Regions from separate parts of the Chitinibacter mangrovi genome, predicted to be linked through region 1. Evidence: predicted binding sites of a transcription regulator. Region 1 holds the regulator's gene; each other region holds the start of a gene.
The links. Region 1 encodes sigma-54, which starts transcription at its own class of promoters, with help from an activator protein. Its sites were predicted from a motif close to CTGGCACGCTTCATGCTT; they were not measured.
Positions count from the first base shown of each region.

Region 1 (7,920 bases):
CGCCGGATGCTGCGCACTTCCACATGCAGCTGGTTGAGCGCCAATTCGCCGATGGTGTAACCAATCGCATGTGCGCTTTGTGTCAGCTGCACCGTATGCAGGCGGGGCTGGTGGCGATCTGAATCTTCGTTTTCTTCGTTCGAGCCGCGATAAAAGCCGCGAATCAGCTGGTAGCGCGCTTCCCGCACTTCACGAATCCGGCGCACCACCCGGTTGAGAGGTACACCCAGCAGCATCATCGTATGCGAGGCCAGCATCAGGCTGCCTTCCATGATTTCGGCGACCACTTCGGCCGCGCCGGCATTTTTAAGCAAATCAATGTCGTTATCATCCTGCGTGCGCACAATCACTGGCAGCTCAGGGCGGATCTGGTGCACCATTTCCAGTATTTTCATCGCCGAATGCGTATCGGCATACGTCACAATCAAGGCGCGGGCGCGCATCAGCCCTGCGGCAATCAGCACTTCACGCTTGGCAGCGTCGCCAAACACCACTGACTCGCCCGCTGCACCCGCTTCACGCACTTTTTCCGGGTCCAGATCGAGCGCGAAAAAATGGATATTCTCCGAGTGCAGAATCCGTCCCAAGGATTGACCGCTACGCCCATAGCCGCACAAGATGACATGCCCGGTATTGGCCATGCTGCGCACGGCGATCTGATGCAGATTGGCGGCCAGATTCATCCATTCTGAGCTGGCCAGCCGCAGTACCAATTTGTCTGAATGCTCGATCAGAAATGGCGTAATCATCATCGACAGAATGATCGCCGCCACCGTGCTTTGCAGTAGTGCGGAGGGCATGAAGTTCTGCCCGGCGGCCAGTGCCAGCAAAACAAATGCAAACTCGCCACCCTGACCCAGGGCAAACCCCGTGCGCCAGGACGTGCCGGGAGAATGATCAAACAGGCGGGCCAAGCCAGCGATAATCATGATTTTGACCGGGCCGAGCAAGACCACCAGCGCCAGAATGAGTGGCCACTGCGCCAGCAAAATTGCGAAATCGAGGTTCATTCCGACGGTGACAAAAAAGAGGCCGAGCAATAAATCTCGGAATGGGCGGATGTCGTCTTCAACCTGATAGCGATATTCGGTCTCGGCAATCAGCATGCCCGCCAGAAACGCGCCCAGCGCCAGCGAAAGCCCCGCCAGTTCGGTCAGCCAGGCAATCCCCAAAGTAATCAGCAGGATGTTGAGCATGAACAGCTCGCTCGAATGCTGTTTGGCCACCAGATTGAACCAGGGCCGCATTAGTTTTTGTCCCAGCCAGAGTAATAATGTAAGTACAACGATGATTTTAAGCGCGGCAAAGCTCAGCGAGGCGGCCAATTGCTCGGTCGGTTGACTTAGAACCGGGATCATGATCAGAAAAGGGACCACAGCCAGATCCTGAAACAGCAAAATGCCAAACGCATTCTGCCCGTGCGGCGCGTTCAATTCATTCCGATCTGAGAGTAGTTTGGACACCATGGCGGTTGATGACATCGCCATGGCTGCGCCCAAAGCCAGCCCAACCTGCCAGCTCATGCCAAACAGCATGACAATGGCGCCAACCAGCAGCAGAATGGATAGCACCTGGCTCAGACCCAGGCCAAATACCGTGCGGCGCATGGCCTTGAGTTTGGCCAGATTAAATTCCAGTCCCAGCGTAAACATCAGAAAAACCACACCAAATTCGGCTAGATGGCTGGCTTCTTCACTGGAAGGAATCATCCCCAGTGCATGAGGGCCAATCACCATGCCGATCAGCAGATAGCCCAGCATCGGCGGCAGCTTGATTTTGCGGCAGATGACCACCGTTACGACGGCAATCGCCAACAGAAGGAGCAAATTTTGCAAAATGGACGACATGCCGCTGGACGCTTCTCAGTGAGTCAGGATGAAGGAGGGATCAGCCTGTAAAAGGATTGGAAGGCCGATTTGTTTGATGTAAGTATAACTGAAGAAAATGGTATTTATAGCGTATGGCTGTCATCAAGTGCCGAGGTCTTTTATAATTCGGGCTCAAAAATTAAGGCCATGGTTGAAGTGATGCAAAATGCTTATCGTTGCGCCCGCCGGGTTTTGGCGGTGGAAGCTGCGGCAATTGAATCGATTTCCGCGCGGCTGGATGAAGCGTTGTTTAATCGTGCCTGTGAATTAATCCTGTCGATCACAGGGCGAGTTGTGGTGATGGGGATGGGCAAATCCGGCCATATTGCCCGTAAAATTGCGGCAACGATGGCCAGCACTGGCACGCCAGCAATGTTTGTTCATCCGGCGGAGGCGGCGCACGGCGATCTGGGCATGATTACCCGGCAAGATCTGGTACTGATCTTGTCCAACTCGGGCGAAAGCGACGAGTTGCTGGCTATTTTGCCCAGTTTGAAGCGTCTGGCGGTGCCGATTGTCTCGATGACCGGGCAGGCCAAATCGACATTGGCGGTGGAGGCCCAGGTACACCTGGATGTGGCGATTGCCGAGGAGGCCTGTCCGCACAATCTGGCGCCAACCGCCAGCACGACGACGGCTTTGGCGCTGGGTGATGCGCTGGCGATTGCCTTGCTGGAGGCGCGCGGTTTTCAGGCTGATGATTTTGCCTTGTCGCATCCGGGCGGCAGTCTGGGCCGTCGCCTGCTGGTGCATGTTCGCGATTTGATGCACGGTGGCGCTGCTTTACCGGTGGTGCAGGAGAATATGAGCTTGCGCGATGCCTTGCTGGAAATCAGTCGCAAAGGCATGGGCATGACGGCGGTCGTTGACGCTGCTGGCCATTTGCAAGGCATCTACACCGATGGCGATTTGCGCCGCACACTGGATCACGACTATGACTTGCGTGCCACGTCGGTTGCGACGGTAATGACGCGCAATCCTGCTACCATAGAGGCTCAGCGCCTGGCCGCCGAGGCGGCGGCCATTATGGAAGAGCGGCGCATCAACGGTTTGCTCGTTCTGGATGAGGGGCGGCTGGTCGGGGCAATCAATATGCACGACCTATTGCGTGCTCGGGTGGTTTAGCGGGGTATTGCCCTGTACCGTATTGTTCATAATGCTTTCAATGATATACCCTGAGTAAAAGAAAAATGATCGAGCAAGCCAAGCAAGTAAAATTAATGATTTTTGACGTCGATGGTGTCATGACCGATGGCGGTTTGTATTTCACCGATGCGGGCGAAGAGCTCAAGGCATTTAATTCGCTCGATGGTCATGGCCTGAAAATGCTGCAAAACAGCGGCGTTAAGCTGGCCATTATTACCGGACGGCAATCGCAGCTGGTCGCGCATCGCGCACGCAACCTGGGGATTGATTATGTTCATCAGGGGGCGCACGACAAGCTGGCGTCATTTCAGTCCCTGCTGGCCGAAGTGGGCCTTAGCGCGCAGGATTGCGGCTATATGGGCGACGACGTGATTGATCTGCCCGTGATGCGCCGTGTGGCATTTGCCGTCTCGGTCCCGGCTGCGCCAGAGCTGGTGCAACAGTACGCCCACTATGTAACCGGGCGGCAGGGCGGGCATGGCGCGGTGCGTGAAGTTTGCGAGCTGATCATGCAGAGTCAGAACACTTGGGATGCCGCCATGGCTCCTTATCTGGAATAAGGCACTCATTTTGCGCAGTTTAACCATATGGGCTTTGCCCCTGATGCTGCTGCTGCTGGTTGCGGCACTCATTTGGGGTTTGAGTCGTGCGGCCATCGACGTTGTCGCGCAAAAAGCGGTGAGCCCAGATTCGCCCGACATGATTACCCAACGTGGCGTACTGGTGCGTTTTGACGAGCAGGGTTTAAAGCGCTCCGAGTTGATCGCGGCAGAAGTAAGGCATATTCAGCAGCAAGACACCATGTTGTTTGAGCAGCCCAAACTGATTCAGACCGAGCCGGGAAAACCAGTAATCACTGTGACTGGCGAGCGTGGTAAAAGTATTTTGAAAGCATCTCAGGTCTGGTTTTATGGTCAGACCCGCTTAGAGCGCGCGCCCTTTAACGGGCAAGCGGCCTTGCTGATCCGCAGCCGGGATATCTGGCTTGATCAGGCCAGTCAGCAAGCCAGCTCAAATGCCCCGGTAGTTGCCGATATGGGCCCGCATCATGCTGAAGCTGTCGGATTTGTCGCTGACAACAATGCACAAACGCTAATTTTAAAATCTAAGGTAAAAATGACTTATGTTCCGACCGCTCGTACTGCCCTTGTTGGCACTGCTGCTCAGTAATCTGGCTGTTGCAGAAACGGCTGACCGTGACAAGCCGATGAATATCGTGGCTGATAATTGTGCGCTGGACCAGAAAACCCAGCAAAGCGTCTGCACCGGCAATGTGGTCGTCACTCAGGGAACGATGATTATGCGTGCTGACAAACTCACTACCCGTCAGGATGAACAGGGTAATCAGTACGCCAAAGGTGAGGGGCGTCCGGTACGCTTCAAGCAAAAACTCGACTCGGGTGAAATGCTCGACGCTGAAGCGCTGCGCTTTGACTATGACGGTGCCAAAGGCCTGATGGTGCTGATGGATAAAGCCTGGATCAAGCGTAATCAGGATATGGTCGTTGGCGACACCATTACCTACGATATGAATACCGAGTATTACCAAGCGCTGAGCAAGGCAGGTGGCCGCGTGAACATTACTTTGACTCCGAAAAAGAAAGACGCGTCGCAATGAGCACATTAAAAGCCCAGCATTTGCAAAAAACCTATAAAAAACGCACCGTAGTCCGCGATGTATCGCTCGAAGTCAGCCGCGGTGAAGTGGTTGGCCTGCTTGGCCCCAATGGTGCGGGCAAAACCACCAGCTTTTACATGATTGTCGGGCTGGTCAATATGGATCAGGGCTCGATTGAGCTCGATGGTGTCGATGTCAGCCGCCAGCCCATCCACAAACGTGCTCGCTTGGGGCTGGGCTATTTGCCGCAGGAAGCGTCGATTTTTCGCAAAATGACCGTGGCCGAAAATATCAAAGCCGTGCTGGAGTTGCACTATGACGACAAAGCGCAAATTGACGAGCGGCTAGATGAGTTATTGCACGATCTGCACGTCGGACATTTGCGCGACAGTAGCGCGATGAGCTTGTCGGGTGGCGAGCGCCGTCGGGTTGAAATTGCCCGTGCTCTGGCGTCCAACCCGCAGTTTGTCTTGCTCGATGAGCCCTTTGCCGGCGTTGACCCTATCGCGGTAATCGATATTCAGCGCATTATCGGTTTTCTGAAAGAGCGCGGTATCGGTGTGTTGATTACCGATCACAATGTGCGTGAAACCCTAGGGATTTGCGATCGCGCCTATATTATCTCGGAAGGTGCCGTGATGGCCGCTGGCAAACCGGCCGAGATCGTGAATAATGAAGAAGTCCGCCGCGTGTACCTGGGCGAGCATTTCCGCATGTAGTTTTTTATATTATCGCTGGATTTATGAAGCAATCACTGCAGCTGCGCATGTCGCAGCAGCTCAATCTCACGCCCCAGTTGCAGCAGTCGATCAAGCTGCTGCAACTGTCTACGCTCGATTTCAATCAGGAAATCGAACAATACCTCGCAGATAACCCTTTGCTTGAACGTGAAGACACGGCTGATCAGCCTGAAGCAGCCGAGCAGGCACCAGATACTGCCGAAACCAGTGCCGAGCAGGGCGATGATCTGGATGGTTTGCGCTGGGACGAAGTCAAAAGCGGGGCTTCTTTTGATGATGACGATGAGCATGACCCAACCTTGCGTGTCGCCATCGAGGTGACTTTACGCGACCATTTGCTGCAGCAGGCACGCCTGCTGGGTTTGTCGGCGCGTGATCATGCTTTGCTCGCTTTGCTCATTGAAGCGCTGGACGAGGATGGTTTGCTGACGCAGCAGCTGGACGAGATCTTTGCGCAATTGCCCGACGAGCTGGTGCAGGAGTTTGAACTGGAAGTTGATGAGCTGCGCACCGCCCATCAGTATCTGATGCAGCTGGAGCCACTGGGAATCGGCACGCGTTCTTTGTCCGAATGCCTGCTTTTGCAATTGAAGTCCGCACCGCACTTGCCTGAGTATGAATTGGCACGCCAGTTGATTGATGCAGGATTGGAATTGTTGGCGGTGCGTGACTTTGCACGGATTAAAAAACAGTTCCATTGTGATGAAGATCAGTTACGGCAGGCACAGCAGATTATTCGCAGCCTTAATCCGCGGCCCGCAGCCAACTGGGGTGCGGATACAACACGTTATGTGGTGCCGGATGTGCTGGTGCAAAAGTTGCGTGGCCGCTGGACTGTACGCTTGAATCAGGCCGCTCAGCCCAAAATTAAAGTCAATGAAATGTATGCGCGACTCTTGCAGGGTGAAGCTGGCGAGAGCATGGCTGGCGCTTTGCAGGAAGCTAGGTGGTTGATTAAAAGCATAGAACAGCGTGGCAGTACCATTTTGCGAGTAGCCCAAGCGATCGTCGCGCGACAGCAAGCTTTCTTCGAGCATGGCGAAGTAGCCATGAAGCCCATGGTCTTGCGTGACATTGCTGACGAGCTGGAATTACACGAATCGACAATTTCTCGTGTGACAACGCAAAAATTTATGCTGACACCGCGCGGCGTTTTGGAGTACAAATACTTCTTCGGCAGCCATGTTGAAAACGACAGCGGCGGCGAAAATTCGGCTACATCGATCAAGGCTTTGATCAAACAGCTGGTAGCGCAGGAAAATCCGAAGAAACCCCTATCGGATAGTGCTATAACTGAAGAACTCGCAAGGCAAGGTGTCGCAGTAGCGCGGCGCACCGTGGCCAAGTATCGGGAGGCGCTGAACATTGCGCCTGCCAGTCAGCGCAAAAGCCTGTAGCAGGGCGATATAAATCGAAGGAGCAATAATATGAACCTCAACATCAGCGGTCATCATCTTGAAGTTACTCCAGCTATCCGTGAGTATGTCAGCAGCAAAATCGAACGCGTAATCCGTCATTTCGACAACGTCATCGATGCGTCTGTGATTCTGACGGTAGACAAACTGCAGCACAAAGCCGAGGTCACAGTGCATGTGAGCGGCAAAGACATTCACGTTGAGGCGATTGAGGAAGATTTGTACGCCGCGATCGATGTCCTGATGGACAAGCTGGATCGTCAGGTGGTCAAACACAAAGAAAAAATGTCTTCTCATCGCAATGAAGCGATCAAACACCAAGCGGTGATTGAAGAATAATTCGTTGCGTAAGCAAGACAACGGGAACGCCGCGAGTCGTTCCCGTTTTTGTTTCTGAGCAAGGCAAGTACAATACCCAGTCCACTAGGGAATACAGACAGACCATGAGCCTGATTACCAAAATTCTGCCAACGAGCAATGTTTTTCTCGATCTAGACGTTGGTAGCAAAAAACGCGTTTTTGAGCACGTGGGCATTGTGTTTGAAAATAGCCACGGCATTGCGCGCAGCGTGATTTTTGACAGCCTGTTTGCCCGCGAAAAGCTCGGTTCTACCGGCTTGGGGCAGGGCGTGGCAATTCCGCATGGCCGGATTAAAGGCCTGAAAGAAGCCACGGGTGCTTTTGTCCGCCTGAAAGAACCCATCCCGTTTGATGCGCCCGACGGCAAGCCGGTGTCGCTGATTTTTGTCTTGCTGGTGCCTGCCAATGCCACTGATCTGCATTTGCAGATTCTGTCCGAGCTGGCACAACTCTTTTCGGACAAGCAATTGCGCGAAGAGCTCAATACCTTGCCAGAGCCGCATCTGGTGTGGGAGCGCATCGCAAACTGGCTGCCGTACGGCGCCGATTTTGCGTAACTGCATTGAGCTAGACTCCGTTTGCTTAGCTGGTTAATATCAAGACTGCATCTCATCGGTGCAGTTTTTTTTTGAGAATCGTATGCCCCAGATTACCGCCCGCCAATTATTTATTGATAACGCCGAAAAACTGCGCCTGACCTGGGTTGCGGGTCAATCTGGGGCCAATAATCTGCTCTCGAATGACGCCAGCGAGCAAAAACCGTCGCTCTCGTT
Region 1 covers NZ_CP157355.1:3,095,141-3,103,060, forward strand. Annotated here, with positions in the region: gene ABHF33_RS14615 (monovalent cation:proton antiporter-2 (CPA2) family protein) at 1-1,847, opposite strand, end outside; gene ABHF33_RS14620 (KpsF/GutQ family sugar-phosphate isomerase) at 2,016-2,993, shown strand; gene kdsC (3-deoxy-manno-octulosonate-8-phosphatase KdsC) at 3,059-3,574, shown strand; gene lptC (LPS export ABC transporter periplasmic protein LptC) at 3,585-4,184, shown strand; gene lptA (lipopolysaccharide transport periplasmic protein LptA) at 4,138-4,632, shown strand; gene lptB (LPS export ABC transporter ATP-binding protein) at 4,629-5,351, shown strand; gene ABHF33_RS14645 (RNA polymerase factor sigma-54) at 5,375-6,769, shown strand; gene hpf (ribosome hibernation-promoting factor, HPF/YfiA family) at 6,800-7,126, shown strand; gene ABHF33_RS14655 (PTS sugar transporter subunit IIA) at 7,231-7,704, shown strand; gene hprK (HPr(Ser) kinase/phosphatase) at 7,787-7,920, shown strand, end outside.

Region 2 (7,920 bases), 1.4 Mb from region 1:
CAATGCTTGCAACAACAGTGTTGATTTTCCAATCCCGGGATCGCCGCCAATCAGCACAACTCCGCCGGGAACAAGACCACCACCCAAAACCCGATCAAGCTCCGCCAGATGGGTTGGAGTTCTTGGCAGCTCCTCGGCTTCAACATCCGATAGATTCTTGATTGCCCCATCCGCCGCCAGACTTTGAAAACGGCCAGTGGTCGTGACCACTTGGGCTACTTGCTCCTCCAGGCTATTCCACTCGCCGCATTGCGGACACTGCCCCTGCCACTTGGGAGAAAAGCCACCGCAGAGACGGCAAACAAACTGGTTTTTTACTTTGCTCATAGTTGCTCAACGAGAAACGGCCCGCATAGCGAGCCGTTGTTTGGTTCTGATCAGAATAAGCCTAAATATACTTGAACAAGCTAAGATCTTGCACTTGGGCAAATGATTTTCGTGCAGCATCCAGCACCATCTGATTCTGGGCAAAATCGCTAATTGCAGCCGCATAATCCAAGTCTTGCAAACCCGATAAAGTTTTGGCGTATTGCAGCTTCAAATCCTCTGTCGTGTCTTTGACTGAATCAGTCTCAACCATACGCGCACCCAAGTAGGCCTGCGTCGTCACTATATTACCCAAGGCATTCGAAAGATCAGACAACGCAGTATTTAACTGGTTTTGAAAAGCTGCCTGTCCTTTACCAGAGCCATCAACTTGATAGTTATTTAATGCAGTCGACAGTTTACCCAGGATACTGAATAAATCGACATTCGAACTTGGTTTTACCGAAAACTGATCCGCAGCACCGGCCACCCCAGTGGGCGTTTTGGTGATGGGGTCAAGGGGGATTGGAGAGCCAGAGACACTCACTTTAATCCCGAAATCCCACGCGGCACCGGCAGGATCAGTTGGCAAGCGCTTGAATTCGATGTCACCACCCGAAGTATAAGTACGAGGCCCAGCAGTATTGCCAGCAGTGGCAGCACCAGTAATCAATGAAGTGCCAGTACTATCGATCAGATCATAAGAAATATTCGGCGCATCAGGTTTACTGGGGTTGGGCTGCCAATAAAACTGAACAGAAAAATCACGAGGCGCAGGTGCAGCAGCCCATTTTTGCGGATCAGTCACTTCACCAGGGCTAACAATACCCGAACCGACATTGGTTGCATTAGCAGCGGTCACAAATGAACCATTGCCATTTTTAATACGCTGAAACACATCAGCGCCCGACTCAGAAATTGGCACTTGCCGACCATCAGAAATTTGAACCAGACGCTGACCATCATCACCAAAATAATTCACCGTCCCAAAACTGGTCTCTGTAAATGGCTTGGTATCTCCTTTAAAACCGGAAAACAGATAATTACCCTGACCATCGGAGGTATTAGCCAAGCCCAACAACTCCTGGTAGCTGCCCTGCAGCTGGGCATCGAGCATTTTCTTCTCGCTCGCAGTCAACGCAGGATTACCGGCCATCACACTAAGCTGCTGCACATCCTGAATTACTCCAACAACCTGCTGCAAAGTGCTTTCGCTTAATCGCATAAACGAATCAGCCGCGGCACTATTGGTCGCATACTGTTCATTAATCGACCTGGCCTGTGCAATATCCAAAATGCGAGCCGAGGCAATCGGGTCATCCGCAGGCGTCAGAATTTTACGTCCAGACGACAGCTGGCTTTGCAACTTAGCTTGGTCAGCAATATGACTTTGCAGGCTCTTGGCACCGATATTAAAAATAGTCGTAGTAGCGAGACGCATGATCTCTTCTCCTTAATGACACAGCATCAGCGGCCAATATTGATGATTTCTTGAAACGCGCTTTGAGCAATCTGAATTACCTTACTGGCAGCCTGGTACGCTTGCTGATAGCGCAATAAATTGGCAGCTTCTTCATCCAGATTCACCGCAGAAACCGAATCACGGCTATTTTCGGCGTTCGTTAATAGCTTATCCTGTGCCTTGCTCAGGATCGTAGCTTCGTTGGTCTGCGTCCCGATCGTACTCACCATTCGTCCATACGATTCTTGATAGGTGGCAGAGCCATTTTCCAACAGACGTGTGGTTTGCAGCTTGCCAAGCGCCAGTGCATTACGATTGTCGGCGACGCCATTGATATTAGCGCCCACAGCAATCGCATCGCCAGCCACAGGGGTTCCGTCTAGTTTCATTGACCAGCCATTCACCTGTAAAGTCATACCGGCAGTATAAGTTTGCGCAGGGGAAGTAACCCCTGTCACTGTGTCTGTGTAAGTAAAGCTGCTAGCACTGGTAAAATTAATGTTCACCGGATTTTTTAACGCCGGATTGATTGCACTATCGGTCGAGCTAATCGAAGGGGTATCGACTAGGTGTTGCACCACTTTAACCGTGCCCGTATTGCCATTGCCAAGGCTTGCCAGCATTGGTGCAGCAGCCGCAATATCTTTAGGATCGGTCATCCGTACCGCCAAGCTTGAAATCATGCCTTCCAACGGCTTAATGACAAATCGATCATTCGCATTCATCGCTCCGGATGCAATCCGCAATGTGAGGCCATCCTGATTAATGCCTTGCGTCATTTGAGCCGCAGAATAAATTTGTCGAGTCCCGTCACTCTGCTTGTACATGGTGTAATTAGTACCATCAAAGCTCAGTTCGTAGTTGCTGGAAGTGAGTTTACCAACATCCGAAATATAACCCCCCAGCTGGGCATTGCCAGTGTTATTGGTATTGAAGTTAATTTCGCTAATTGCCGGCGGGAAAGCAAAGCCTGTCTGTGCTGGCAACACTGCGCCAGCTGGTGCAGCAGAAATAGTCAGCCCGGTCACAGGATCGGTAGTTCCCAATGCCAGGACAGCACTGGTGGCATTATCTGATAGCCGCTTGATCACGTATCCGCCGCCGCTTGGCGTAATGGAAAAATCGCTACTTTCATTCGTGCCACTAGGTGAACTCACCCGGATATTGTTACCACCCACATTCAAATCAACATTATTACTGCGCTTAATATCGAACAGATTTTTACCCAGATTACCATTCAAGTCTTGTCCGGCTTTATGCTGCTGATTAAAAGTTTCAACAAAGCCCAAGGCCGCACGTTCCAGGCTGTTTTGCGCCAAATCAAGCGACTGGCGGCGATAATCTAGCAGTGCACCAAGCTGCCCACCCGAGAGCTGATTTTCAGGCAAAAAGATAGTTTGATCATTTTGCTGATACCCCACCGTAATTCGCTTCGGATCAGCCGGGTTAGGTTCGGCAGTTAATTTATTGACTACCCCACCAACCACCAAGCCCTGACCATTACCGATAAATACATTGATACTGCCGTCATCCAGCGTGAGCGTATTGGCTTTCACCAGTTTATTGAGGTCTTTGACTAATAAATCCCGCTGGTCGAGTAAATCATTCGGCGGCTGACCCGATGATTGTGCAATGACAATGCGATTATTCAGTTCGGCAATTTGTTCGGAATAACTATTAATATTGCCAATTGTGTCGCTAATTTCACCATTAAGTGCATTACGCTGCTCATCCAGGCGCTGTGAAAACACTTGAAAGCGATTGACCAGTGTTTGCGCGCTAGCGAGCATGGCTTGCCGCGATGGTGGGCTGGCCGGGTTAGTCGCCACATTTTGGACATTGCTGAAAAAATCTTGCAATGCAGGCGATACACCTGCGTTCGGATCGGCGACGATGTTATTGATTTCGGCTAGGTGCGTCAGTCGCGTGCCCTGATAGCTGGACTGATTCTGCGCTACTTCAACCGCCTTGGTTAAAAAGCGGTCGTACATGCGGGTGATCGAATCGACCTGTACGCCAAGGCCATTAAAACCACTGCCGGAAAGCAGCGGATAGGGTGCACTTTGCGCCAGACGCTGGCGTGAAAAACCGTCGGTATTGACGTTGGCAATATTATGCCCGGTGGTCGTCAAGCCCAGATTGGCGGCGTTAAGCCCTGATACTCCGATACCAAAAACTGATGATGCCATGATCTAAACCTCTCGATATTCTATCGGCACTACGCGCCAAGTCTTGAGCCAAACGCGGCCAGTTGGTCAGCCAGGCGGTCGGCTACCCGGGTCAGTTTCTGCGCGTAAAGCGGATCGGTCGCATAGCCGCCAGCCACCAGCGCTTTGGCAAAGCCAACGGCATCACTGCCTTGCGCCACTGCTGCACCGTAACGGCGCTTGATCAGGCTGGCGTAGTCGGCCATGGCCTCGGTGTATGAGTCATACGCGCGAAATTTTTCAACCCGTTTTTGCGCCCGCCCCTCAACGTACTCGGTCGTGAGCACGTCGACTGTTTTACCCTGCCAGCCGCTGCCCGCTTTAATGCCGAACAGATTATGCGATTCGCTGCCATCAGCGCCCTTGATGCCTTTCTTGCCCCAGCCGGTTTCCAGTGCGGCATGCGCCAGCAACAGATGCGGCGACAAACCCAGCGTTGCCGCAGTCGACTTAGCCGCCTCACCCAACTTACCGACAAAATCAGAAACCGTGCCAGATTTGGATTGGGGATTGGCGGCAACCGCCCCCATCTGGACGGCAGGTTTTGCCGCCACGGCGGCAGCATTCAAGGCCAGCGGACGGCGAAGAGCGGAACGGACATCATTACGCAAGGGTTGCTGCAATAAAGCCGGGTTTTCCTGGATATTGAGCTGACGCACGATCATATTGGCAAAGCCAATGCCGCCGCTTTGCGCCCAGTTTTGCGCCAGTTGCTGATCGCGCATGCCTTTAAACATCTGGCTGGCTGCGCTTTGATCCAGCTCGTCAGGCGGCGCAGCTTTACGCATCGCACCGAGCATCTGCTGTAGCAACAAGGCTTCAAACTGCTGCGCAACGCCCTGTGTTGCCGCACCTTTATTGCTCAGACTGCTCGCACGCAGGCGATCCAGACTGCGCGGATCGGCTGAAATACTTTGCGAATCGAAAATGGCACGGGGCAACATGGCACAACTCCTGAAGAACTCAGCCTTCTACAAGCAAGGAGCATGCCCAAAATAAAAGGCGCTCTGCCATAGAGCGCCTTCAAAATAAACATCAGCAAGTATATCGCCACAAGCAAGCCTCAACAAAGGCTACAACAATATACCCATAAGAGTTGACTGCCAGTTAAATCACTTCCAATTCCGCATTCAAAGCACCGGCAATTTTCATCGCCTGCAAAATCGCCAGCAAGTCCTGCGGCGTTGCGCCCACGGCATTGAGCGCCCGCACCACCTGATTCAGGCTGGTCGCCTTGGGTAAACGCACCACCGGGCCTTTACCAACGTCAATGTCAATTTCTGCATTTTGCACTTTCGCGGTTTGACCATTGGCCAAAGGCTTGGGCTGCTCGACCTTGTTGTCGGCCAGAATGGTCACCGTGAGATTGCCGTGCGCAATCGCGCAAGGGTCAATCGTCACCGCCTGATTCATCACCACCGAGCCGGTACGCGCATTGATAATCACCTTGGGCGAGGCTTCACCGGGCGTGACGTTGACGCTTTCCAGCCGAGCCAGAAAAGCCACGCGCTGATTCGGGTCCAGCGGTGCGCGCACCTGAATCACCCGCCCATCGAGCGCCGCAGCAACCGGGCCAATCTGGCTATTGATCGCATTCACCACACGGCTGGCAGTAGAAAAATCGGTTTTCAGCAATTCAAGCTGAACAAATTCACCATTGCCCAGCAAGGTGGGAACCGCGCGCTCCACCGTGGCACCAGCGGGAATCCGGCCTGTCGCCAATTGATTGATTTGTGTACTGGAGCCGCCTGCCGATGCGCCAGCACCAGCGACCACCAGATTGCCTTGCGCCATCGCGTAAATTTGCCCGTCAGCGCCTTTCAGCGGCGCCATCAGCAACGTGCCTCCACGCAAGCTTTTGGCATTACCAATCGACGACACGACAATATCCAGCGGCTGGCCGGGGCGGGCAAACGGTGGCAGCGTGGCAGTTACCGTGACAGCGGCCACGTTTTTTAACTGCAAATTGCCTCCAGCAGGCACCTGCACGCCCATATTGGTGAGCATATTGACGACCGATTGCACGGTAAACGGCGTTTGCGTGGTCTGATCACCGCTGCCGTCCAGACCGACAACCAGCCCATAACCGACCAGCTGATTGTTGCGCACACCGGCAAAGCTGGCCAGATCTTTTAACTTATCAGCATACACTGGCAAGGTATAGACACAGAGGGCAATTGCTAAAATCAGTTTACGCATATACCCCACCTAGAATGGCCATACGGAAAGGAAAAATCGCTGCATCCAGCCCATGGTATTGGCGTCACCAATCGCTCCCTGCCCCACTTGTTCGATGCGCGCATCGGCCACTCGCGTCGACGAAATGGTATTGCCAGCCTTGATGTCATTCGGATTGATCACACCGGTGAAGCGAACGACATTATTGTAGCCATTGACCACCACCTGCTTCTCGCCACCAATGGCCAGATTGCCGTTGGCAAATACATCGGTCACCGTCACGGCAATGCTGCCTCTAAAGGTATTGGTACTATTGGTTTCGCCTTTTCCGGCAAAGGTATTGGTGCTGCTCAGATCGGCCTGCGCATCAAACAGGCGGCTCAGAATAGACGGCATGTACGGCAGATCTGCCGAGCCTTCCAGCGAGAGCGAGCCATTACGGTTGGTGCTGCTATTGGCCTTGTTGGCGGCGGTCAGATTCTCTTCAATCGTCACCACCACAATGTCGCCAATCCGGCGGGCTACTGGTTCTTCAAACAGCATCTTTGCAGTGCCGGCTTGAAAAATTGCCCCATTATTGCTGCCTGTCGTGACTGCCGCTTGCGAGCGTGCCGAAGTAGGTTGCGTCACGATCGATTGTGGCGCAACGCAAGCAGTCAAACTCAGCAGTAACAGGGAAATACCGGCAATTTTTTTCATTTTCGCTTTACTTATGACTCACAAATACATCTGATACATCTACTTCACAATTACATCTGCGTCAGCTTGGCCAACATCTGGTCGGTAGTCGTCACGGCTTTGGAGTTGAGCTCAAACGCCCGCTGAGCCTGAATCATATTGATCAGCTCTTCGGTGGCATTCACGTTCGATGTTTCGGTGTAACCCTGATTAATCGCACCCAGACCATTGGTTCCCGGCGTACCGACCGTTGGCGCGCCGCTGGCTGCGGTCTCCAGATACAAATTACCGCCAATCGACTCCAGACCTGGCGGATTAATAAAGGTGGCTGTCTGGATATTGCCCACCTGAACCGGTGCAGCTGCGTCATTATTGATGATCGCCGATACCGTACCATCGGCAGCAATCGTAATACTGGTAGTCCCCTGCGGTACCTGAATGGCAGGCGACAACTCGTAACCGCTACTGGTCACGATGGTGCCCTGGCTATTGACCTGAAATGCACCGTCCCGCGTGTATGCGGTTGTGCCATTGGGCCGGGCGATCTGGAAAAAACCATCGCCATTAATTGCCAAATCCAGCGGGCCATCGGTTTTTTGCAAATTACCCACCGAATGATTGCGCACCGTGGCGACCACTTGCGTGCCAGTGCCAACGTACAAACCACTAGGCAGGGAAGTCTGCTGGCTTGTTGCACCACCGGCCTGGCGCAGATTCTGATACATCAGATCTTCAAAAACTGCGCGTTCGCGTTTATAGCCATTGGTATTCACATTCGACAGATTATGTGATACCACATCAATATTAAACTGCATGGCATCCATGCCGGTTTTAGCAGTCCAGAGCGAGCGCATCATGATGCGAAATCCTTATTTATTATTGCGGCTTAGCCGTTTAACGACAGCAAAGAGCTGGCCGAGCGCGAATTCTGTTCGGCAGTACTCAAAAGCTTAAGTTGTGTTTCAAAATGCCGCTGGGTAGAAATCATATTCACCAGCTGATCAACCGAATTCACATTGCTGCTTTCTATTCCGCCACTACTGAGTGTCACGGCTGCATCAGCTTGCGCATTTTCACCGCTACGCAGGC
Region 2 covers NZ_CP157355.1:904,241-912,160, forward strand. Annotated here, with positions in the region: gene radA (DNA repair protein RadA) at 1-327, opposite strand, end outside; gene flgL (flagellar hook-associated protein FlgL) at 389-1,747, opposite strand; gene flgK (flagellar hook-associated protein FlgK) at 1,774-3,957, opposite strand; gene flgJ (flagellar assembly peptidoglycan hydrolase FlgJ) at 3,987-4,919, opposite strand; gene ABHF33_RS04215 (flagellar basal body P-ring protein FlgI) at 5,083-6,174, opposite strand; gene ABHF33_RS04220 (flagellar basal body L-ring protein FlgH) at 6,184-6,852, opposite strand; gene flgG (flagellar basal-body rod protein FlgG) at 6,903-7,688, opposite strand; gene flgF (flagellar basal-body rod protein FlgF) at 7,718-7,920, opposite strand, start outside.
Region 2: a site for sigma-54 is predicted at 4,951-4,968, ahead of flgJ (flagellar assembly peptidoglycan hydrolase FlgJ). Genes of this name have one in related genera too.

Region 3 (7,920 bases), 1.2 Mb from region 1:
CTACGCTGAAGCGGTATTCCGCTTGGCCAAAGAGAGCAATACCTTGCCTCTGTGGTCGGACGTACTTGCCAACCTTGCGACTATCGCAGGTAGCAAGGATGCCCTTGACGTAGTGGCTAATCCAAAGTGTTCTGCTACTCAGGTTCAGGAGCTGTTGGTCGGGCTCCTGGGCGTTGATGCTAACGCAGAGGTTAAAAACTTCCTGGCAACAGTGATTGAAAACAGTCGCTTTACGGCCCTTCCGGCCGTAGCGGCTTTATTCGAAGAACTGAAAGCGGCAGACGAAGGTGTAGCGCAAGCGCATATCGAGTCTGCTTTTGCTGTGACTGATGCCCAACTGGCCGAACTGACGGCTACGCTCAATCAGCAACTCAAACGCAAGATCACAGCCGATGTTAGCGTGAACCCCGATCTGATCGGTGGTGTGAAAGTAACTATCGGTGATCTGGTTATTGATGCCTCAGTACGTGGCAAATTAACTGCGCTTGCAACGAGCCTGAAGAGTTAGGAGAAATCATGCAACTTAATCCGTCCGAAATCAGTGAACTGATTAAAGCTCGGATCCAGAATCTGCCGCAAGGCGCACAGGCCAGCACGACTGGTACTGTTGTGTCGGTAACTGACGGTATCGTGCGCGTGCACGGCCTGTCTGAAGTTATGCAAGGCGAGATGCTGGAATTCCCGGGTAATACCTTCGGCTTGGCGCTCAATCTGGAGCGTGATTCCGTAGGTGCCGTAATTCTGGGTGACTACAAACACATCGCTGAAGGCGATGAGGTTAAATGTACTGGCCGCATTCTGGAAGTTCCAGTCGGTCGTGAGTTGGTTGGCCGCGTAGTAAACGCATTGGGTCAGCCTATCGACGGTAAAGGCCCATTGGGTACTACACTGTCAGCTCCGATCGAAAAAATTGCACCAGGCGTTATCGCCCGTCAATCTGTATCACAACCACTGCAAACCGGTATCAAATCAATCGATACCATGGTGCCAGTAGGTCGTGGTCAGCGTGAGTTGATCATTGGTGACCGTCAAACCGGTAAAACTGCCGTTGCACTGGACGCGATCATCAATCAGAAAGGCACTGGCGTAACGTGTATCTACGTTGCGATTGGCCAGAAAGCATCTTCTATTGCGAACGTGGTTCGCAAACTGGAAGAGCACGGCGCTTTGGCTCATACCATCGTCGTTGCTGCTGCCGCTTCTGAATCAGCTGCACTGCAATACATCGCTGCATACTCTGGTTGCACGATGGGTGAATTCTTCCGCGATCGCGGTGAAGATGCATTGATCGTTTACGATGATTTGTCTAAGCAAGCAGTTGCTTACCGTCAGATCTCGTTGCTGTTGCGTCGTCCACCAGGTCGTGAAGCCTTCCCTGGCGACGTATTCTATCTCCACTCACGTCTGCTCGAGCGCGCTGCGCGTATCAACGCTGATGAAGTTGAGAAATTGACTAACGGCGAAGTGAAAGGCAAAACCGGTTCTTTGACTGCATTGCCTATCATTGAAACCCAAGCAGGTGACGTATCTGCATTCGTACCAACTAACGTAATTTCGATTACTGACGGTCAGATCTTCTTGGAAACTGACTTGTTCAACGCGGGTATTCGCCCAGCGATGAACGCGGGTATTTCGGTATCACGTGTAGGTGGCGCTGCGCAGACTAAAGTCATCAAGAAACTGGGTGGCGGTGTACGTCTGGCTCTGGCTCAGTACCGTGAATTGGCGGCATTTGCCCAGTTCGCGTCTGACTTGGACGAAGCGACTCGTAAACAGTTGGAAAACGGTAAGCTGGTTACTGAGTTGATGAAACAAGCTCAGTACAGCCCACTGAAAGTTGGCGAACTGGGCGTGACCCTGTTGCTGATCAACAAAGGCGTATTTGCTGATGTTGCAGTTGACCGTGCTCTGGCATTCGAAGCTGCTTTCCTGAGCCACCTCAAGGCAAACCACGCTGATGTATTGGCGCGCATCGATGAGAAAGGCGAACTTTCTTCTGATGATGAAGCTTCAATCCTGAAAGCTGTGGAATCCTTCAAGGCCGGCGCTGCTTACTGATTTGAGACGTAGATAAAAGGATCAGATCATGGCAGGCGGTAAAGAGATTCGTACCAAGATCAAAAGCGTAAAAAACACGCAGAAGATCACCCGCGCCATGGAAATGGTTGCCACGTCGAAAATGCGCAAGGCTCAGGAACGTATGAAAGCGGCCCGCCCTTACGGTGAAAAAATCCGTAATGTGGCCGCTCACCTGAGCCAGGCTCTTGTCGACTATCAGCACCCATATCTCCAAAAGCGCGAAACCGTCAAACGGGTTGGCCTGATTATGGTGACCTCGGACAAAGGCTTGTGTGGTGGTTTGAATACCAACTCGCTGCGTCTGGCTTTCAATAATGTGAAAGACTGGCATCAAAAAGGCGTTGAGACGGTTGTAACTGCAATCGGCAATAAAGGTTACGGGTTTATGAACCGAAACGGCGCGAAGGTTATTTCTTCGGTCGTAGGTTTGGGTGATACCCCGCACCTGGAACAGCTGATTGGCCCGATCAAAGTAATGATCGATGCTTATATCGCTGGTGAAGTGGATGAAGTTCATATCGCTTACACCCGTTTCGTTAATACGATGAAACAAGAGCCAGTGCTAGAGCAATTGTTGCCACTTGCGAGCGAAACATTTGAGCCGGCTACCAAGCCTGCGCGTACTCATAACTGGGAATACCTGTATGAGCCAGATGCGAAAACTGTGATTGATGACTTGATGAACCGTTATATCGAGGCACTGGTTTACCAGTCCGTAGCGGAAAACATGGCATCTGAAAATGCAGCTCGTATGGTCGCAATGAAGGCCGCAACCGATAACGCTGACAAGGTGATCGGCTCCCTGCAACTGCTGTACAACAAAACGCGTCAAGCTGCGATTACGAAAGAACTTTCGGAAATCGTATCTGGTGCAGCAGCAGTTTAATGGGCCCTGACGGATTAACTGGATTAGGAAAAACGATGAGCCAAGGTAAAATCGTACAAATCATTGGACCAGTTGTTGACGTGCAATTTCCACGCGACAACCTGCCCAAGGTGTATGACGCGCTCAAACTGGTCGACATCGATCTGACGCTGGAAGTTCAGCAGCAGCTCGGCGACGGCGTAGTGCGCGCCATTGCCATGGGTACTACCGATGGTATTAAACGTGGTACTAGCGTAAACAACACTGGCGCACCAATTTCGGTGCCGGTAGGTAAAGCCACGCTAGGCCGTATTATGGATGTATTGGGTAACCCAATCGACGAAGCTGGTCCTGTGAACGCTGAGGCAACTCGCGCTATTCACCAGACTGCGCCTAAGTTCGATGAGTTGAACCAAAGCATTGACCTTCTGGAAACTGGTATCAAGGTAATTGACTTGGTATGCCCGTTCGCCAAGGGTGGTAAAGTTGGTCTGTTCGGTGGTGCCGGTGTAGGCAAAACCGTAAACATGATGGAATTGATCAATAACATCGCTAAAGCGCACAGCGGTTTGTCTGTGTTCGCTGGTGTAGGTGAGCGTACTCGTGAGGGTAACGACTTCTACCACGAAATGAAGGACTCTAACGTTCTTGATAAAGTGGCGATGGTATACGGTCAGATGAATGAGCCTCCAGGCAACCGTTTGCGCGTAGCGTTGACGGGTCTGTCGATTGCGGAACACTTCCGTGACGAAGGCCGTGACATCCTGTTCTTCGTAGACAACATCTACCGTTACACACTGGCCGGTACTGAAGTATCCGCTCTGTTGGGCCGTATGCCTTCAGCGGTAGGTTACCAGCCAACACTGGCTGAAGAGATGGGTGCTCTGCAAGAGCGTATCACTTCTACCAAAACTGGTTCGATTACATCGATTCAAGCCGTATACGTACCTGCGGATGACTTGACTGACCCGTCTCCAGCTACCACATTTGCTCACTTGGACGCGACCGTGGTATTGAGCCGTGATATTGCGTCTCTGGGTATCTACCCTGCGGTAGATCCACTGGATTCGACTTCACGTCAGCTGGACCCACAAGTGGTTGGTGAAGAGCACTACACGGTTGCCCGTGGTGTTCAGTCTACGCTGCAAAAGTACAAAGAATTGCAAGACATTATCGCGATTCTGGGTATGGACGAGTTGTCTCCAGAAGACAAATTGATCGTTACTCGTGCGCGTAAGATCCAGCGTTTCTTGTCTCAGCCGTTCCACGTGGCCGAAGTGTTCACGGGTTCTCCAGGCAAGTACGTTCCGCTCAAAGAAACCCTCAAGGGCTTCAAGGGCATCTTGAATGGCGATTACGATCACCTCCCAGAGCAGGCCTTCTACATGGTTGGCGGCATCGAAGAAGCGATCGAAAAAGCCAAATCGATGCAATAAGGGGTTAAGCAATGGCCATGACCATGCATGTGGACGTAGTTAGCGCTGAAGAGCTGATCTACTCTGGTGTCGCTGAATTTGTTTCAGCGCCTGCCGACAAGGGTGAGATCGGTATTTTGCCGCGGCACGCACCGCTGTTGACCCGCATTCGCCCGGGCGCGATCCGTATCAAGATCGCGAACTCGAACGAAGATGATGTCATCCTGTTTGTTTCAGGCGGCATGCTCGAAGTTCAGCCGGATGGGGTAACGGTATTGGCCGACACTGCGATTCGTGGTGCAGACATCGATGAAGCCAAAGCGCAGGAAGCCAAGCGCAAGGCCGAGGAAGCGTTGAAAAACCACGCTTCCACGATGGATTTTGCCATGGCGCAGGCCGAATTGGTCGAAGCAGTTGCAAAACTTGCTGTCATCGACAAGATCAAACGGCGCGGCCACTAATCATCGTTCTGCGATGGTTTTGCACTAAAAAACCAGCCCTCGGGCTGGTTTTTTTATGGCTGCTATTTTGATGGGTATATTGCTGTGGGCAAGACTGTGATTGTCCTGTGGCGCTATACCCCTTACCTTAGGCTAGTTTGCGCACAAAGTGCAAATGCCCCATCTCGCGGACATAGCCCATTTTCTGATACAGGCGATGCGCCGGGACATTCTCCGGTGAGGTTTCCATCGTCAGAATCGCCACGCCGGTGGCCTTGGCTTCGCGTTCAACTTGCGCCAGTAACGCCTCGCCAATCTGCTGACCGCGATTGTCGGGTAAGACGAACAGATCATTGAGCACCCAGCAGCGGCACAGTGCCATAGATGAAAAGCTGACATAAACCTGGGCAAATCCAATCGCCTTGCCTTGCGCATCACGCGCTAGGTACAGACGTGAATCGCCTACGGCCAACCGCTCGGCCAGAAAAGAGCGTGCTTCTTCGCGACTTTGCGAGTGATTGGCGTACTGCGGGGCATGATCGATATAAAACTGGCGATAGGCGCTAAACAGCGGTGCCAGATCATCCAGATCCAGAATGCTGGCGTGGGTAATGGCAAAACGGGTTTCAGGCAGGGTATGGGCAAGCACAGCTTTCTCGTTCTTGTTGTGTGAAGTTACTTAATGTTACAAAAAAACCGAGCGCAAGGCTCGGTTTTCATCATGCTTGTTGTAATTCACCAAGCCGCACTACATGCTCAAATGCCGTCTTGCGGATTATTCATTTGCAAGCGCGCTTCCAGATCGGCGACGCGCGCCTCCAGCTGGGTCACCGTCTCGCGAGTGCGGGCCAGCACTTCCTGCTGAATCTCAAATTCTTCGCGCGTCACCAGATCGAGCTTATTAAACGCGCTTCCCATCATGGCGCGGACGTTTTTTTCCATATCCTTGGCGGGGCTGGCGGCAATGGCATCGGAAATCTTGCCAGCGATTTCATCAAAAAATTTATCTTTCAGCATACGGTGCTCCTTGCGTGAGTCGGGGGTGGCTTAGCTATGAGTTTAGCAGATGCCATTTAGTTTCAATGCGCTGGATGCGTGCACTAATTAAGTGCGGCGAGGTTTTTTGTCGTCATCAGCCTGTATCAAACTAGTGCGAACTTGTCCAGTGTGCGCGCTATCATGCTGATTTTTATTGGATAAATAAATTGGCATGCTTAGTGCTAAGAGTTCATCGTCAAAAAATGATTTCCTAGCCAAGGAGCAAACCATGAAATTTGTTACCGCAATCATTAAGCCTTTCAAGCTCGATGAAGTTCGCGAAGCTTTGTCCGAGATTGGCGTACAAGGCCTGACCGTGACCGAAGTGAAAGGCTTTGGTCGCCAGAAAGGGCACACCGAGCTGTATCGCGGTGCCGAATACGTTGTCGATTTTCTGCCCAAAGTAAAAATCGAAATCGCCATTGCCGACGAGCTGCTCGACCAGGCGATTGAAGCGATCGAAAAAGCGGCGCATACCGGCAAGATTGGCGATGGCAAGATTTTTGTCTTCGATCTGGCCCATATCGTGCGGATCCGCACCAGCGAAACCGGCGAAGCGGCCATCTAAGTCTGAGTCATCTGGAGATAAGCAAAATGAAAAAAATACTAGGGTCTATTGCGCTGCTGGGCGCAATGTTTTTCGCCACCCCGAGCTTTGCCGAGCAAGTGGCTTCGACGGTTGAAGTGGCCTCAGCGGTGGTGGCCAGTGAAGTCAAGGCCGAGGCTTCTGCACCCGTTGCCGCTTCTGCCGTGGTGGCCAGTGCAGTAGAAGCTGCGCCGGCAGCGCCAGCAGTGACGATCAACAAGGGTGACAACACCTGGTTGCTGATTGCTGCGGCTTTGGTGATTCTGATGTCGATTCCCGGCCTGGCGCTGTTCTATGGCGGTCTGGTGCGCAGCAAAAACATGCTGTCGGTGCTGATGCAGGTCTTTACTGTGTTCAGCCTGATCTCGATTCTGTGGGTGGTCTACGGCTACAGCCTGGCATTTACCGAAGGCAATGCGTTTATTGGCTCGCTCAATAAGATCATGCTCAAAGGTGTAACGCCGGATTCAATTGCTGCGACCTGGAATAAAGGCATCGGCATTTCGGAAATGATCTACATCGTTTTCCAGGGCGCGTTTGCGGCCATTACCTGCGGCCTGATCGTTGGCTCATTTGCCGAGCGGATCAAGTTCTCCGCTGTACTGGTGTTCTGCGTGATCTGGTTTACCTTCTCGTATATTCCAATGGCCCACATGGTTTGGTACTGGGCTGGTCCTGATGCCTACACTTCGGCTGAAGCCGGTGCTGCAGCAACGGCCACCGCAGGTTACCTGTTCAAAGATGGTGCGTTGGACTTTGCCGGTGGTACGGTCGTGCATATCAATGCTGCGATTGCCGGTCTGGTTGGGTCCTACTTTGTTGGCAAACGCGTTGGCTACGGTCGTGACCCAATGACGCCGCACAGCCTGACGATGACGATGATTGGTGCCTCACTGCTGTGGTTTGGCTGGTTTGGTTTCAATGCCGGTTCTGCGCTCGAAGCGAACGGTATTGCTGCACTGGCCTTCCTGAATACCTGGATTGCCCCAGCGGCAGCGGCGATGAGCTGGTTGATTGCCGAGTGGATTCTGAAAGGCAAGCCATCCTTGCTCGGCGCGGCGTCTGGCGCGGTAGCGGGTCTGGTGGTGATTACCCCTGCTGCGGGTTTTGTCGGTGTGGGTGGCGGTCTGGTGATGGGTCTGATCGCTGGTGTGGCCGGTTTGTGGGGCGTGCATGGCCTGAAGCGCCTGCTTGGTGCAGATGACTCGCTCGACGTATTTGGCGTACATGGCGTATGCGGTATCCTCGGTGCGATCCTGACTGGCGTGTTTGCCAGCCCGGATCTGGGTGGTACTGGCGTGTGGGATTATGTTGCCAATGGCGTGGCCAGCGGTTACAGCATTGTTACCCAAGTCAAAATTCAAGCTATCGGCGTGGTGTTGACCATCGTTTGGTCAGGTGTCGTGGCCGCGATTGCTTACAAACTGGTTGATATGACCATCGGTCTGCGCGTGAAAGAAGACGAAGAACGCGAAGGTCTGGACGTCACCAGTCATG
Region 3 covers NZ_CP157355.1:1,934,923-1,942,842, forward strand. Annotated here, with positions in the region: gene ABHF33_RS09185 (F0F1 ATP synthase subunit delta) at 1-508, shown strand, start outside; gene atpA (F0F1 ATP synthase subunit alpha) at 517-2,058, shown strand; gene atpG (F0F1 ATP synthase subunit gamma) at 2,087-2,965, shown strand; gene atpD (F0F1 ATP synthase subunit beta) at 3,001-4,380, shown strand; gene ABHF33_RS09205 (F0F1 ATP synthase subunit epsilon) at 4,392-4,820, shown strand; gene ABHF33_RS09210 (GNAT family N-acetyltransferase) at 4,948-5,448, opposite strand; gene ABHF33_RS09215 (accessory factor UbiK family protein) at 5,556-5,816, opposite strand; gene glnK (P-II family nitrogen regulator) at 6,067-6,405, shown strand; gene amt (ammonium transporter) at 6,432-7,920, shown strand, end outside.
Region 3: a site for sigma-54 is predicted at 6,005-6,022, ahead of glnK (P-II family nitrogen regulator). Genes of this name have one in related genera too.

Region 4 (7,920 bases), 1.4 Mb from region 1:
CACGCGCGGAAGCGAGCTCGGCCCGAAAGCCGGGTGTGCTGACATTCGCCAAATTATTGGCAATGGTGGCCTGCCGCGTTTCACTGTTTTTTGCGCCTGACATGGCGACATAAATCAAACGATCCATAAACCGATGACAGCCTGTATGGTTAGCGATTCATTAACGCAGATTCACAATCGTCTGCAGGATCGTATCCTGTGCTTTTACGGTCTGGGCATTGGCCTGATAGTTGCGCTGCGCAGTAATCAGATTCACCAGCTCGGAGGTCAGGTCAATATTGGAGTCTTCTACCGCCGCCGCTTGCAAAAAACCGGTATTACCTTGGCCTGGGCCATTGGTCAGTGGCTGGCCAGAACCGAAAGATTCGGCCCAGCGGTTATCACCCAGTGGCTGCAAACCTTGCGGATTGGTAAAGGTGGACAACACCACTTTGGCCACATTACGGCTTTGGCCGTTGGAATAGCGCCCTTGCACCACGCCTTCCTTGCTCACAGAAATACCGGTGAGCACACCGTCGGTATAACCATCCTGCGTCAATGTATTCACATTGTACGGGCTGCCAAACTGAGTCGATTTATTAAAAAACAGCTGAAAATTAAGCCCATTCGAGCCGTTATCAATCCCGGTTGGGCCGCTAACGATCTCGAACCAGTCATCCGTTGCCGCTGCAGTCGCACCCGGAGTCGCAATATTCGACGAGTAATCGACAAATTTGCCGTTCGCGTCAAAGCTCATTTCGCCCTTTAGGCGAGTGCCTGCAGTTGGTGCCAGCGTGCCGTTGGAATTAACATCCTTGCCATCAAGCGAATAGTAAACATCCCAACTACCTACCGCACCACCACCTGCAGGATCCTGCTTGCGGAAATACAGCGTTTGCGTATGCGCCACACCAAGCGAATCAAATACAGTAGCCGAGGTTGAATAGTTATACGTCGTTGGATCAGTAGAAGAGAATGCAGGTCCTGGGGCAGTTGCATTGGTCGGATCGTTAATCACTTTATCCGATGCATTCAGATTTGCACCCAGATTCAAACCTGCGCCAGTGACACCCGAGCCACCCGTTGAACGGGCACCGATATTAGCAAACTGCAGTTGAATCGGTTCCGGTGTTGAGCCTTCCAGAAAAATACCTGTACCCTGATCAACGCCCCAGCCAGTGAGGAACTGACCGTTATTAACAATGTATCCGTCCTTGTCGAGCTGGAACTGGCCATTTCGCGCATAGCTGATACTGCCACTACGATCCTGCATCCGGAAAAAACCGTTGCCGGTAATCGCAATATCCAGCGGATTATTGGTCGAGGTGGTATTACCCTGCGAGAACTGCTGGGCGATCGTCGTGACTTTGGCACCGATACCGGCAATATTCGATGCAGTGCCGAAGGTACTGGCATAAATATCAGCAAACTCGGCACGCGAACCTTTAAAGCCGACCGTATTGACGTTGGCAACGTTATTACCGATCACATCCAGATTTTTTGCGGCGGCATTCAAGCCGCTCAAGCCTTGTTGGAAACCCATGATAAACCCCTTACCTTAACCGTTTGCCTGCTGGATCTGGATGAGGCTGCCAAAATTGGTTTTGCCACCGTTGGCCAGATGCACCTCAACACCGTCACTGCCAAATGCGACTGATTTGGTCACCTGCCAGGTTGCAGTCTCTAAAGCAATTTCCTTGCCATCTTTTTGCGCCTTGGCGGTCACTTTATATTCACCAGCTGGCAAGACGGTGCCATCGGCCTTTTTGCCATCCCAGGCCACCTGAATCAAACCAGCTTTGGTGGTCGTCACCGGTACTTTGGCGACTTCAACATTCTTGTCGTTGTAAATGCTGGCCATCGCATTGCTGGTACCTTCGGGAATATTGAAGCGCAAATCAACCGACTTGCTGCCATCAAAGCGGAAACCATTGCCGGGGGACAGGACTTCTTTGCCGATCAGGTTTGCCGCTTGCATGACCTGAGTACCTGCGTACATGCCCGCCATCCCCGCCATGGTCTGATTGAGCTTTTCAATGCCACTAACGGTATTGATCTGCGCAATCTGGCTGGTGGTTTGCGCGTTATCCATTGGATTCATCGGGTCTTGCGATTGCAATTGCTTGACCAGCAATTTCATAAACCGGTCTTGCTGTTGCTCGGTATCGGTTTTGGTGGCAGTTTTTCGCGTATTGAGCGAGCTGTAGTCAAACGAACCGGAAACTGGAGATGTCGCCATGATCTGTTACTCCTGATTAAACCTGACCCAGTGATAGCGTGCGCAGCAGCAAGGTCTTGGCGGTATTCATTACATCGATATTGGTCTGGTAAGAGCGCGACGCTGAAATCATATTGGTCATTTCTTCCACCACATTCACATTGGGCATGGCCACATAGCCATTGGCATCGGCAAACGGGCTTTTGGGGTCAAACACCAGTTTGGGCGGCGCCTGATCTTCGATCACCCCAGCCACCTGAACGCCCACGGATTGCTTGTTGCTCACGGTCATCGGCTGGGCCTGAAAGACCACCTGCTTGGCGCGGTATGGCTGGCCGTTGGAGCTGGTCACCGATTCGGCATTGGCCAGATTGCTCGCCACGACATTCAGGCGCGCCGATTGCGCCCGCATGCCGGACGCTGCCACATCAAAAACTCGAAACATCGACATTTAGCGTATTACCTCTGTTGCCTGTATCGGTCTTACTGACCAGTTAGCGCGGTTTTCATCGATTCGATCCGGCGCTGCACGAAAGTCACTGCGGCCTGATAGCGGATGGCGTTATCGGTAAATTCTTTCATCTCGGTATCCATATCAACGGTATTACCATCAATCGACGGCTGACGCTCGTTGCGGTATTTCAGCTCGGGCGAAAAAATATCAACCTGGGTGGAGGGCTGCAGGTGGCGCGGATTGCTCATGGCCAGCGTAGCGGTTTGCTGCTCGGCACGCGCGGTGTCAAAAGCCGCTTTGAAATCGAAATCACGCGCCTTGTAGTTGGGCGTATCGGCATTGGCAATATTGGATGCCAGTACTTCCTGGCGATAGGAGCGCATTTTCAACGCGGTTTCCTGATTGCGAAAGTAATTGTCGATTTTGCCCAGCATGCTGCACTCCATAAGAATGCACTCATGTAAGCACGATTCATGCCAGACAAAATAGAGCTGAAAATGGCGTATTAGCTGGCTCTAACAACGTCAGCGCATGAAAAAAGCGGCAAGGATTGCCGCTGTGTTTGCCAATGCGCTGGGGAGGAAATCAATACAGGCGAATATTTTGCCAACACTTGCAGACATCGCCAAATACCATCAAGGGTATAGCCATCAAGATCAACATGGATATAACTTACAAGGCAATACCCTAGCTAGAAACTCCTCGCACCAGCACTTGCTGCGTCTGTTGCTGTGGCTGCAAGGCCTGGGCCAGCACAGACAGTGCCGCATCGGCATTGGCGGCACCGCACATAAACAGATCAATCGCAGCGTAGCCATGCTCCGGCCAGGTGTGAATGCTGATATGGGACTCCATCAGCAGCAGCATCCCCGTCACCCCTTGCCCAACGCCAAAATGATGAAAGTGTTGCTGCAGCACCGTCGCTTGCCCTGCCAGCGCCGCCTTGAGCATGGCTTGCTCAATCAGGGTTGGGTCGGATAGCACAGCGGCCAGGCAGCCTTGAAAATCAGCAATCAGATGTCGCCCCAACGGCAAGCAGGGCGAAGCAGGATGAGGGTGACTGTGAAGGTGAGTATTGGGATCAGCAGCCAGCGATAAGGCCGATTCAAGTTTCATTTATGCCCACCACCCGAGCTCCAGCCGCCCGACGAGCCACTGCTCCAGCTGCGGCTACTTCCCGACGAGCTTGAAGAGCTGCTGCTTTCGCTGCACGAAGACAGATTGAACAGCGTGCAAATCGTAATAATGGCGATGCAGTAAATTTTGTAAAAGCCCTTGCTCATTCGTCGGAATCACTTTTATTGAGTGGCCAATGTAGGATATACCCGGCCAGACCAGTCCAGAACAAGCCTTCAATCACTTCACCCCCAAAAAGCACCAGGGGCAAATTGATCGCCAGCAAAATCAGCGTGTAGCGCCAGGCCATGCTGCGCTGATCGCCACTGTCTTCGTCCGATTTGATGGTCTGCACTTTGGCCTTGCTAAACCACAGGGCAATTTGCTGATTGCTGATTTTACTCGCCTGCGACCACACCACTTCGGCGTTGTTTTTTTCCTTGCACAAGCGCTCGCTACCGTTCTGGTATTCCCATAGCTGCACCCGATCACCAACGCTCACCCGCCAGTTAAACGCCCCTGCGGCGTACACCACTTTGGCGGTGTAGCTGTCGTACATTTTGCTATAGCGCTGGCCTTTGAGCGTGGCGTGCGCATCGCTCCAGCTTTCGGGCATTTCATTCAGCACTTTGACGCGCGACCAGCCGTCTTTGGCCTCCACCAGCCACTGAAAACCTTGCTGCCAGTTATACAGCAGGTATTCGGTCCAATGCGAATCGTCATCCTCGGTCTCGGCCATCTCGATCAGACCGATCACCGTCCAGCTCACCCCGCTGATCATGGTCGAGTCGCCCACATCCAGCGTCGCATGATAACGCTCAGCCTCGGTGTGCTTGCTCAGCACCAGCGCCCGATCCCCTGAGCAATCGACTTCCGAGCCGCACGCGGCGCAGACAATTTGCGTGGCGACACCGGCGCGGTATTGCAGCTGATTACCGCAGCTCGGGCAATCGAGCACATTGGCCGTCCCCTTCAGCCGACCCGCGCTGCGCTGAATCTCGTCATCGCTGCGCAGTAATTGCGCCTGCAGATTTTTCAGCTCGACCGCTTCGCCGACATACAGCTGTGGATTGGGTTTGGCGGCATTCACATCCGAATAATCAATCGTCAGAAAGCGATCACCGCTGCGGCAATCGACCACTTTGGCCACATAGCCATTGCCAACAACAAAGGGCAATTCACCCTGCCCGCCGACGCACTGCGCAGTGCGCTTATCCGTCACCACATAAGCGCGGCCGCCGTGCTCGTAGCGCATTTCGGGCGATAGGTATTCAAACTGCGGCGCATTGGCCGCACCACCTTCGGGCAGCGGCAGCGTGAACATATACTGCCCGGATGTATCGCCCAGCCAGCCATATTTGTCGCCATCGAAGGAGACATACCACTCATTCCACAACCCCGCATCGTAGCGCAACTGAATCCGGCCAATCACCGTAAACGCGCGGCCAGCAAATACGCCTGAAGTGCCGATCTGAATCGGCGAATAATCTTCGAGCACCTTGCCGATTTTACCGATGTCTTTGACCTCATCGGCGCTGCGCAACACAGTGGACTGGCAATACTCGCACACGGAAATCGCCGAAATCGTCGAGCGAAATAAAACCTCAGCGCCGCACGAGGGGCAAGCAGTACGGAACATTAAAGGCTTTCCCAGCTAGGTAATTGTTGTATTCGGGCCTGCAAATAAAAAACTCCAGCCATCGCCAAGCCAAAAAACAATGCCCCCAACGCAGTCAAACCAACAAACATTTCCAGAGAAGTATTGTTTGGATTAAAAAGAAAAATCCATGAAAGAACACCAAACATCAATCCCCATTGCAAACCAAGACTAATTGCATTTGGGATAAATGAACCGAACAAAGGGGGTTTAATCTTAAAACCTAAAGCCCACAAAAAATTTAATTGCCAAGGCCAGCGAGCTTTTTTGAATACGCCTTCTTTCATTAATACAGCTAATGCTGCCGTTTTTTTTCTTTCAAACTCTTCATCACGAGCCATTTTTAGCCTCTCCCCGGCTGCCATTCTTCATGTTCTGCCAAACCTTCAAACGCCAGCCAAGGTTGACGATGCGAAGTCCAAATATGTTCAGTGGGCGTAGCTTGCGGGTCTTCATCTAAAGTAGCGACGCGCAATACCAATAAGGGACGCCCTTCTTTTTTAGCAACTAGATGGCTGCCACATTGAGAGCAGAAATACCGCACCTTGCCCGGCGATGATTCAAACCGACTGAGCAGATCCTCGCCACGCAGCCAGCGAAAATCGCTAGGCTCAACCCCCGCCGCCGAATTAAACGCTGCAGCATGGGTTTTGCGGCAAGTTTGGCAATGGCAGTGAGTGATTGCGCTCGCCAATCTGGCTACTTCATACCCCACAGCACCGCAAGCGCATGAACCTTTAAAGCTCATCTTCTATTCTTATCCCGCTTATCGTGATATTGATCAAACGCACAATACGCCTACATCAAGCGCAGTAGGGCGTAGTCGCCACAGGCACTACGCCGCATGCAGACTATTTGGCGTATTACCGCTTCGCGTTAAATACGCCCTACCACATTTAACCAATCAGCTTTTTCAACACTTCCGCTTTCGCACTGTCGTAATCGGCTTGGCTAATTAAGCCTTGATCGAGCAGGCCTTTCAGCTGGCCGAGTTTTGCTTGCGGGCTGTTTGGATCGGCGGCAGGCGCTGCGGCACCCTGAGTGGGTACTGGCGGCTGAGCCGATCCAGCCATCACCCCTACGCCCATACCCCCGTCAGCGCCAATTACCACACCGGCTCCTGCTGGTGCTGCAACGCCGCCGAAACCCAAGGCATTGGTCATCGCGCCCGGATTGATTGCTGTATTCATGGCATTCGCCATAGCTTGCCCAACGCCAACACCAGCGGCCATGCCTGCACCAATGCCTGCCAGACCGCCTTCGTTTTGCGCCGCGAGTGGGATTGCGTTCGCTGCCTGATATTGCGTGTAGGTTTGCATATTGCCAATCATGCCCATCGTGATACGCGTGTCGATGGCTTTTTGCAGCTCTTCGGGCAGGCTGATGTTTTCAACCGCAAAGTTATCGAGCTCAAGGCCGTATTTGGCGAATACCGGCGTCAGCGCTTCGCTGATTTTCTGGCTCATCAGGCCTTGATTGCCAGCCATATCGAGGAAAGGCACACCCGATCCGCCAAGCGCCGAGGTCATCGTTGCCACCACCAGATTGCGCAATTGCAGTTCTAAATCATCACGCGTATAGACTTCACGCGTGCCGCTGATTTCGCTAAAGAAGAGTTTCGGATCGACCAGTTTGTACGAATACACGCCAAATGCGCGCATGCGTACCATGCCAAAATCGGCGTCGCGAATGGTAATCGGCTGCGGCGTGCCCCATTTACGGCCCAGCTGCAGCCGCGTGCTAAAGAAATACACGTCCGATTTAAACGGCGACTCAAACAGCTTGTCCCAGTTTTTCAGGTAAGTCAGCACCGGCAACGTTTGCGTGGTGAGCTTATACATGCCCGCGCCAAACACATCCGCAATCTGGCCTTCATTAATAAATACGGCCATTTGCGACTCGCGCACCGTCAGGCTGGCGCCATACTGAATCTCGAAATCGGCCATCGGATGGCGATAAGCCAGTACGCCGTCGCTGTCTTCATTCCACTGCAGAATGTCGATAAATTGCTTTTTAATAAACGAACCGAGACCCATGATGTGCTCCATCTGCAAGGCAGAAAAAATTCAAACAATTAAAACAAGCTGCAAAACATGTCCAAAACCGAATCTAGGCTGAACTCACGGTTGTCGATTAAGACAAACACCCCGCATTAATCACACCGACCGCCAGCGAGATACTCCCCGCCAGTAACCCCACCGCAACGTTGTTTTCCATAATCTGCGATGGCATACCCTTGATGCATTTGACTAGAAAGGCGTACACCACAATCTGCACCACGCCGGCCAGTGCGCCCCAGATCACAAAAAATTCCAGCTGATTCAGATGCAGTGCGCTGGAGGCCAGCGCAAAGGAAAAACCAATCTGCGCGCCACCAAATGATAAAGCGGCGGCCACATTGCCTTCGCGGACCAATTTGAGTTCGTCATACGGCGTGATTTTGATGTACAGCATCGCAAAGACAATCAGCATTGCGACGCCGCTGGCGAGGTAGCT
Region 4 covers NZ_CP157355.1:912,572-920,491, forward strand. Annotated here, with positions in the region: gene flgF (flagellar basal-body rod protein FlgF) at 1-127, opposite strand, end outside; gene flgE (flagellar hook protein FlgE) at 161-1,522, opposite strand; gene ABHF33_RS04240 (flagellar hook assembly protein FlgD) at 1,538-2,218, opposite strand; gene flgC (flagellar basal body rod protein FlgC) at 2,235-2,648, opposite strand; gene flgB (flagellar basal body rod protein FlgB) at 2,681-3,085, opposite strand; gene speD (adenosylmethionine decarboxylase) at 3,339-3,767, opposite strand; gene ABHF33_RS04260 (DUF4178 domain-containing protein) at 3,931-5,406, opposite strand; gene ABHF33_RS04265 (DUF6404 family protein) at 5,406-5,765, opposite strand; gene ABHF33_RS04270 (GFA family protein) at 5,768-6,172, opposite strand; gene ABHF33_RS04275 (SPFH domain-containing protein) at 6,321-7,460, opposite strand; gene ABHF33_RS04280 (DUF350 domain-containing protein) at 7,558-7,920, opposite strand, start outside.
Region 4: a site for sigma-54 is predicted at 3,114-3,131, ahead of flgB (flagellar basal body rod protein FlgB). Genes of this name have one in related genera too.